4 regions of the Vibrio sp. T3Y01 genome follow, and region 2 is predicted to be linked to each of the others. Evidence: predicted binding sites of a transcription regulator. Region 2 holds the regulator's gene; each other region holds the start of a gene.
What was found. The regulator PurR, encoded in region 2, represses purine synthesis genes. The targets are predictions, from matches to a motif close to TNANGNAAACGTTTNCNTNA.
Positions count from the first base shown of each region.

Region 1: a site for PurR is predicted at 1,300-1,319, ahead of F0232_RS23125 (NCS2 family permease). Genes of this name have one in related genera too.
Region 3: a site for PurR is predicted at 965-984, ahead of F0232_RS08420 (formate--tetrahydrofolate ligase). Genes of this name have one in related genera too.
Region 4: a site for PurR is predicted at 1,065-1,084, ahead of F0232_RS04600 (phosphoribosylaminoimidazolesuccinocarboxamide synthase). Genes of this name have one in related genera too.

Region 1 is NZ_VTXJ01000031.1:19,436-21,644, reverse strand. It holds gene F0232_RS23130 (aminoacyl-histidine dipeptidase) at 1-277, opposite strand, end outside; gene F0232_RS23125 (NCS2 family permease) at 1,340-2,209, shown strand, end outside.
Region 2 is NZ_VTXJ01000005.1:152,216-154,424, reverse strand. It holds gene torD (molecular chaperone TorD) at 1-163, shown strand, start outside; gene purR (HTH-type transcriptional repressor PurR) at 480-1,484, shown strand; cyclic di-GMP riboswitch class I at 1,655-1,740, shown strand; gene F0232_RS07555 (TfoX/Sxy family DNA transformation protein) at 1,868-2,209, shown strand, end outside.
Region 3 is NZ_VTXJ01000006.1:81,854-84,062, forward strand. It holds gene F0232_RS08415 (inosine/guanosine kinase) at 1-743, shown strand, start outside; gene F0232_RS08420 (formate--tetrahydrofolate ligase) at 1,015-2,209, shown strand, end outside.
Region 4 is NZ_VTXJ01000003.1:85,536-87,744, forward strand. It holds gene F0232_RS04600 (phosphoribosylaminoimidazolesuccinocarboxamide synthase) at 1-966, opposite strand, end outside; gene F0232_RS04605 (SulA-like leucine-rich domain-containing protein) at 1,204-1,611, opposite strand; gene F0232_RS04610 (hypothetical protein) at 1,949-2,137, opposite strand.

The DNA of each region.
Region 1 (2,209 bases), on a different contig from region 2:
GAACCGTATCTTCGTTCTTTTGTGGAACCATATCGATGTGAGCTTGTAGCACAACACCTTTTTTGTTTTCCATACCCGGCGTCGCAGGCTTTTTGATGAATACGTTACCCGTTGGATCACGGCGTACATCTAGGCCTTGCTCTGTCGCCCAAGCAATAATGTATTGAGCAAGCTCTTCTTCATGCTTTGAAGGGTGTGGGATTGAGCAAATCTTATCGAAGAACTGCCAAAGAGGGGCAGGGGATAATTTACTGATCTCAGAATGGAATTCAGACACGGATGACTCCTTTTTTATTTGATAACCATATATTTAGGGTTCCTATGGGTTTAAACATAGAACAAAAACCTAAAATATAGGTCTGTTTTGATGCCGACAGCATACCACTAGACCGTTTTCACGAGTAGCGCTTCTAAACCTTAAATCCTTCAAATTTTGAACGCCATCCTGTTCATTTGATCTTGGTTAAGCGCCTTGATGCTTATAAAAGAAACAAGCAAACGTTTATTTAGACTCAATTCTGTAATTTAATTACATGATTGAGTTTGCAAAATAACCTTAAATGGCTAAAAGTGTGACCTGAAGCAAAAAATACTTGTAATCTTTTTTCTTTGAGGTATATTTATAACCAACTTCTGAAGTGAAGAGTAAATGCTCAAAGGATGAGTCCGTTTATCGCCTCCAAGGAACCGAGAAATCAAATTCGTTTTTTATTGATTTATTAAGGTGATAGTTATGAAAGGTTTACCATCTGCAATGTTCTGGCTTAACAACTCTGTTTACACTAGCAACTTTGCATACCCTACAAGCTTCGGTTACTAATACCGTAAGCATGTAACTCGAACAGTTTTGTTCACCCCTATATATTGGAATTCTCTTACAACCCTCTTGGTTGACAGATTCTACCGCCACTCAGTTTTGAGTGGCGTTTTTTTTGCCTGCTACTTTATCCCCAGCTGTGATTCGTCATCTATCTACAACTATGCTCGGTTGTTTTTTAAACAGCAAAATATCAATTTGAGCCTTATTACCGATCCTGTTGAAAATCGGACAACTCTTGTGGGTTTGAATTGGCAAATTTAGCGCCAGATTCTTAATGAAAATAACTGATGGTTGAAAAAGTAATCAAATAAAAACGACCATTAAATTGTTTTTAGTCTATTGTTTTTAATGTGTATTTTTCTTTTTTGATGTGGTTTTTAATCGCTTGGTTTCATACGTCATTCTGATAAATATTATTTAGAGCCTTAATTCTATCTGGAATTTGTTATTTGATAACTTTATAATCCACAGCCAATCGATTACGCAACCGTTTACTTTTTACCCTTATAGGATTCGATAATGTTCGAAAAGCTATTCAAACTCAGTGAAAACGGCACCAATGTGCGCACTGAAATCATCGCAGGTCTAACAACCTTCCTAACAATGGCTTACATCATTTTTGTAAACCCAATGATCCTAGCTGATGCTGGTATGGACCACGGCGCTGTATTTGTAGCAACCTGTTTAGCGGCTGCTATTGGCTGTTTCATCATGGGCTTCGTTGCTAACTACCCAATTGCTCAAGCTCCAGGTATGGGCCTGAATGCCTTCTTTACCTACGCGGTTGTAATGGGCATGGGTTACACGTGGCAAGTTGCGCTAGCGGCAGTGTTTGTTTCGGGTGTGATCTTCATTTTCTTGAGCATCTTTAAGATCCGTGAATGGATTATCAACTCGATTCCTATGTCTTTGCGTGTAGGTATCTCTGCGGGTATCGGTCTTTTCCTAGCATTTATCGCGCTTAGCAATGCTGGCATCGTGGTCTCTAACCCTGCAACTAAAGTATCACTTGGCGACATTACTGCTATTGCTCCTATCCTTGGTGCTCTTGGTTTCTTCCTTACTATTGCTCTTGTACACCGTGGTGTGAAAGGCGCAGTAATGATTGCAATTCTAGCTATTACAGCTCTTGGCATTATCATTGGTGACGTTCAGTACGGCGGCATCATGTCTACACCACCAAGCCTTGCTCCGACTTTCATGCAGCTTGATTTCTCTGCAGTATTTGAAATCGGTATGATCTCTGTTGTATTTGCTTTCCTATTCGTCGACTTATTCGATACAGCGGGCACGCTAGTTGGCGTTGCGACAAAAGCAAACCTAATCAAAGAAGATGGCAAACTACCTCGCCTGAACAAAGCACTGCTTGCTGACTCAACAGCAACGTCT
Region 2 (2,209 bases):
GTTCGAAGTTCAACAGCAGTTTATTGAGCAACAGCTACTCACTTGGATTCCAAAGTTCAAGGTTAAGTGTCATGAGGTTGATGAGTTCGGTTTCTATGCATCAGTATCATCGCTGCTACTGGCATTCTGTCAATTAGACACTCAATATTTGGCTGGTGAATAGCTTATTAGATGACTAGGTAAATAAATTCAGTAGAATGTGACAATTCACCCGGATTTCTGGGTGAATTTTATTGCGAGTATTTTCTAGTCAGTCTAAAATTGTGACCGCAAACGATAAAATATGAAACATTCACGAAATGCTATGCTTATTAAGTTTCAGAGCATTTCGGTGTTAAGACAAGCCGCTCAATAGCGGTTTTTTGTTTTTTAACACTTTAGTACCCAAAGAGCCCTACACGTTTAAGCTCTTAGTTAGGTAGCTTAACGGCTACTTCATTCCGTACTTTGGGGAAAGTAGCTTCTAATAGGATAAAACCATGGCCACTATAAAAGATGTCGCTCGCTTAGCCGGCGTATCAACAACAACCGTTTCTCACGTAATCAACAAAACCCGTTTTGTTGCAGAAGCGACTCAAGAAAAAGTAAATAAAGCGGTAGACGAATTAAACTATGCACCAAGTGCTGTTGCTCGTAGTTTGAAGTGTAATTCAACACGAACCATCGGCATGCTAGTGACTCAATCAACCAACCTATTCTTCTCAGAAGTTATCGATGGTGTTGAGAGCTACTGCTACCGTCAAGGTTACACTTTGATCCTGTGTAACACGGGTGGTATCTATGAGAAGCAACGTGACTACATTCGAATGCTTGCAGAGAAACGTGTAGATGGCATCTTGGTTATGTGTTCAGACCTAACTGAAGAACTGAGAGAGATGTTAGACCGTCACGCTGACATCCCTAAAGTAGTCATGGACTGGGGCCCGGAGAGTTCTCAAGCAGATAAGATCATCGATAACTCTGAAGAAGGTGGCTACCTAGCGACTAAATACCTAATCGACCGCGGTCACTCAAAGATTGCTTGTTTAAGTGGCCACTTAGACAAAGCGGCGTGTGTGGAGCGTATCGCTGGTTACAAGCGCGCTTTGGAAGAAGCTAACATTACTGCAAATGACGACATGATCATCGAAGGTAACTTTGAGTGTGATACTGCCGTTCTAGCCGCTGACAAAATTGTTGATATGGAAGATCGCCCGACAGCTGTATTCTGCTTCAACGATACCATGGCACTAGGCTTGATGAGCCGCCTACAGCAGAAAGGCATCCGTATCCCTGAAGATATCTCTATCATTGGCTACGATAACATCGAACTGGCTGAGTACTTCTCTCCACCATTGACTACCGTTCACCAACCGAAGCGCCGTGTCGGTAAGAACGCCTTCGAAATTCTGCTTGAGCGTATTAAAGACAAAGACCATGAAAAACGCGTCTTCGAAATGCACCCAGAAATTGTTGAACGTAGTACAGTTAAAACGTTAAATTAACTGATAAATTGAGTTTATTTTCATCAAGCGCACCTTTGGGTGCGTTTTTTTTATCAGCAACTAAAATAAACCTAGTTTCATATAATAAAGATCATTAATTGAAGCAGTATCACACTTTGAAATAACAAGTGTGAGCCTCATTCAACAAAAACTTTATTCTATTCAATCAGTCACGCACAGGGCAAATCACTTGAAAAGGTGAGACGCAAAGCTTCCGGCCTAAACCACTCGTTGGTATGGTAGCGGGGTTACCGATGGCAAAATGCAGTAACTACTAATAATTTAGTAATTTACGGCTTATTGACAATGTAATTGCAACATTTTGCTAATCTCTCGGACCTGCTTATTTGGTGGCGTAGTTCAAATACACCGAGATAAATAACATGGATAAACCGATACTAAAGGACTCAATGAAGTTATTTGAGCCCCTAGGAAAAATAAAATCACGCTCAATGTTTGGTGGATTCGGTCTTTTTGCTGATGACACTATGTTTGCTCTGGTTGTTAATGACCAGTTGCACATACGAGCAGACAAAGGCACAACAAAACAGTTCGAGCAACAAGGGTTTCAACCGTACGTCTACAAAAAGCGTGGTTTCCCTGTCGTAACTAAATATTTCGCTCTACCCGAAGGCTTATGGCAAGACCAAGAGAAAATCTTGCAGCTTGCGACTACGTCTCTGGGCTTTGCAAAAGAAGAGAAAGCTGAACAGTCCGCTGCTAAG
Region 3 (2,209 bases), on a different contig from region 2:
CAGCGCTTGTCGTGTCTTCATACCTAATGCGTGGTAATCCTGAAGATCCAATGCCAAAAGCGGTACAAAAAGCGATTGAGTATGCAAAAGCGCATAACGTGCCAGTTGTTCTTACGCTTGGTACAAAGTACGTGATCGAAGGTAATGCTGAATGGTGGCAAGAATACCTGAAAGAGAACGTGACTATCGTTGCGATGAATGAAGACGAAGGTGAAGCGTTAACAGGCGAAAAAGATCCACTTCTTGCAGCGAACAAAGCTCTAGAGTGGGTTGACCTAGTACTGTGTACTGCTGGTCCAATCGGCCTTTACATGGCAGGTTACACAGACGAGCTAGCCAAACGCGAAACTACGCTTCCACTATTGCCAGGTAATATCCCTGAGTTCAACAAGTACGAATTCAGCCGTGCAATGCGTAAGCAAGACTGTGAAAACCCAGTAAAAGTGTACTCTCACATTGGCCCATACCTTGGTGGCCCATTAGAGATTAAGAACACTAACGGTGCTGGTGATGGCGCACTTTCAGCTCTGTTACACGACATGGCAGCAAACAGCTACCACTTCGTTAACGTACCAAACTCAGAGAAACACGAGCACGCGTGTCTAACGTACTCTTCACTGTCTCAAATTTGTAAGTACGCAAACCGTGTAAGTTACGAAGTATTAACACAGCACTCTCCTCGCCTTTCTCGCGCATTACCAGAACGCGAAGATAGCTTAGAAGAAACATACTGGGATCGTTAATCCACGTTACTTATTACCTGAGTTACCTTTCCTATCTTAAAGGGCTGCGATATGCAGCCCTTTTTGTATTAAACGTAAATGTGTGCACTTAATGCAAAATCAAATCGAATATTTTGCTCATTGAAGATTTGATCTCGCGCAATGACTCTTCAAATCTGTTATCTTCCAGCACATAATTCCTGTGGTTTGCCTTTACTTAGCAAATTTATACAGTACCATCGCCACGCAAACGTTTACGTACCACCTTTCGGTTCTGATATAAGGATCAAATATGCAGTCTGATATCGATATTTGTCGCTCTACTTCCCTTAAAAACATCAGTGAGGTTGCCAAGCACGCTGGCCTACAAAACAATGAACACCAGCCATTAGGGCAATATAAATCGAAGGTGTCTCTCAAATCACTTGAACGCTTATCAGAGAAACCTGACGGAAAACTGGTTGTTGTGACTGCGATTACGCCCACGCCACTCGGTGAAGGTAAGACGGTAACGACCATCGGGTTAGCGCAAGGGCTTGCCAAGATTAACCAATCAGCAATGGCGTGTATTCGCCAGCCTTCAATGGGCCCAGTATTCGGTGTTAAAGGTGGTGCTGCTGGCGGTGGTTACTCTCAAGTTGCGCCTATGGACGAATTAAACCTTCACCTGACTGGCGACATTCATGCCGTAACGGCCGCTCATAACCTTGCCTCTGCAGCGATCGATGCACGTTTCTATCACGAACAACGTGAAGGCTTAGAAGCTTTTGAGGCGCGCTCTGGCTTGAAAGCCTTGGATATCGATTCCAGCAGAATTGTTTGGAGACGTGTACTCGATCATAATGACCGCGCATTACGTATGATCACTGTGGGTAAAAACGAATCTGATAAAACGATCAACGGTTATGAACGCGAAGACGGATTTGATATCTCAGCGGCCTCAGAACTTATGGCTATTTTAGCACTGGCCGATGACCTTCAAGACTTACGTCAACGTATTGGTCGGGTTGTTCTTGCCTACAATAATCAAGGTCAACCTTTAACCGCAGAAGACTTTGGTGTCGCTGGTGCAATGACAGTGACGATGAAAGACTCCATTGAGCCGACATTGATGCAAACGCTTGAAGGCGTTCCAACCCTAATCCACGCCGGTCCATTCGCAAACATCGCCCATGGCAACTCATCAATTATTGCCGATAAGATTGCGCTAAAACTGAGTGACTTTGTGGTGACTGAAGGCGGTTTTGGTTCTGATATGGGCTTCGAAAAAGCATGTAATATCAAAGCGAAAGCTTCCAATAAGAAGCCCGACTGTGCGGTAGTTGTTGCGACATTGCGTGGGTTAAAGGCTAACTCAGGCTTATATGACTTGAGACCTGGTAATCCACTACCAGATTCAATCTTCAGTGATGACCAAGATGCGCTAATTGCTGGTTTCGAAAACCTAAAATGGCACATCAACAACGTTAAGCAATATGGCGTGCCTA
Region 4 (2,209 bases), on a different contig from region 2:
TGGCAATTCATTGTCACGCGCTAGCGCTTCACGCTCTGGCATACGCTCTTTATTAAGGAGAATATCGGCATCAGGGAAGTAGTTAAGTAGGAACTGACGGAAACCTTCTTTTGAGTTTTCAACGATGTTGCCATTGTTGTATTGCTCTGTATCCCAGATACGAGATGAGTCAGGTGTGCCCACTTCGTCCATGTAGATAAGCTTCTCTTTGCCTTGTGCATCGTTCACGTAACCAAACTCAAACTTGGTATCAACGAAGGTTTGGTCTACTTTCTCTAACGCGTCACTGATGACGTTAAAGCCTTCTTTCAATAGCTTCTCGTAGTGCGCGATATCGCTCTCTTGAGAGAAGTTAAACGCTGCAAAGTTATCTTGGATGTTCTGACGTGTGATGTTTACATCGTCCGCTTCTGGTACACCAGGAATGCCTTTCAAAATACCTTTAGTCGAAGGAGTGATTAGAAGCTCTGGTAGTTTCTTATCTTTTTCTAGACCTTCTGGCATTTCGATACCACAGAATTCACGCTCACCATTTGCGTATGCACGCCACATAGAGCCTGTGATGTATTGACGACAAATCGCTTCAATCATTACTGGGCGCGCTTTTTGTACAATCCATACGAATGGGTGAGGGATATCAAGAATATGGCTGTCAGCAAGACCGTTGTCTTTAAAAAGCTTGAACCAATGGTTAGAGATAGCATTAAGCGCAGCGCCTTTACCAGGAACACCTTTCAGGTTGCCTTCACCACGCCAGATACAATCAAATGCAGAGATACGGTCACTGATTACCATGATAGCTAACGGAGCATCAGGTGCTACGTCGTAGCCTTTCTCTTTAATTAGTCGTTGGCTATCTTCTTCAGTTAACCAGTAAACCGAACGAACCTTGCCACTGTGGACAGGTTTATCAGTGCGGATTGGGAGGTCATCATTTACGGCAAGAACTTGATCAGCGAGGCTCATTTAGACATTCCTATCTTTTATCAAACGTCATACAGAGAAGTGCAATGTGCACATGATTAGACGGGCATTATACCCAATCTAACGTTTGCTTCCAGAGAAAAAGCAAACGTTTGCTAAATCAACTAATCAAATAAAAACCCCTGCCTAACTATCCACCAAATTTAAGGCGAAATGTAGGGCAGGGGAAGGCAGTATATTTGGACTATATTACTGAGCTATCTAGTAGCGCTATGTTGCTTAGTGAATGCGCTCTGAGTTGGCATCCATGAAGAAAACCTCACACTGGAAACGCATACCTAATGTTCTTAAGTATTGTTGGCTAAATTGATCAATTGACGCGCTAGCAACGATCGCACTCGCATTCTTAGAGCGGATCGCTTTCTCTACTGTTTCAGCTTCGGTCATTTGGTGAGAAGCTTTCATGTGAATAACGCGGTCGCAGCATACGTTATGCTTCTGCAGCTGCTTAGCGGATGGTCTTGGCGTTTGAGCCGTAAATAGTAGCCATTGATGTTGATTGGACAGTAACGCCATTTTTGCAAATAACGCTTCATCAGTTGAATGATGAGCTGAGCGAGAAGCTGATGCAAATGCGCCGTGAATTAGCGGGCTAGAGTGTTGTGCTTTAACGTGTGCTTGAATCATTTTGCTGTCCTTATATACATGCTGTATGTGTATACAGTAGTTTTTGTTGCTTATAAGATCAAGCGCTTTTTGCGGGATTATTGGACGATTTCTTATAGTGAAATGAAGTTTGTGCTTATAAGTCCATGAAATTAATTGATAAATTAAATTTGAATGATTTTGTTGTTTTTCTCAGAAATGGAAAAAAGTGTGAGCTTTATACAGGTGTATACAGTAGTTTTCTGTAAAAACCACTGTATATACCTGTATAGAAGATAAGAAGATAAGAAGATAAGAAGATAAACGCTGGGCACAAAAAAAGCGCCTAAGGCGCTTTCTTATATTTCAATGGTGTAGCTTATCTCAGTGTTGCTTGGGAGAGTTTTGCTCTCATTTCCATCTCACCAATATTGAACTGGCGAACATCCATGGTCGCGATATCATTGCAATCTTTACATGCATGATGGCACTTACCATCTAGGTAGTCGTGCTTCTTTACTAGGCTTGGCTTTTTGCACCAATCACAAACGCCTTCTATTGTGAACATATTCTCTCCTCACCTGTTTAAGTCAGGTGTATTTTCGGCGCAAATTATGACACAACAGAGACCTATTAGTTA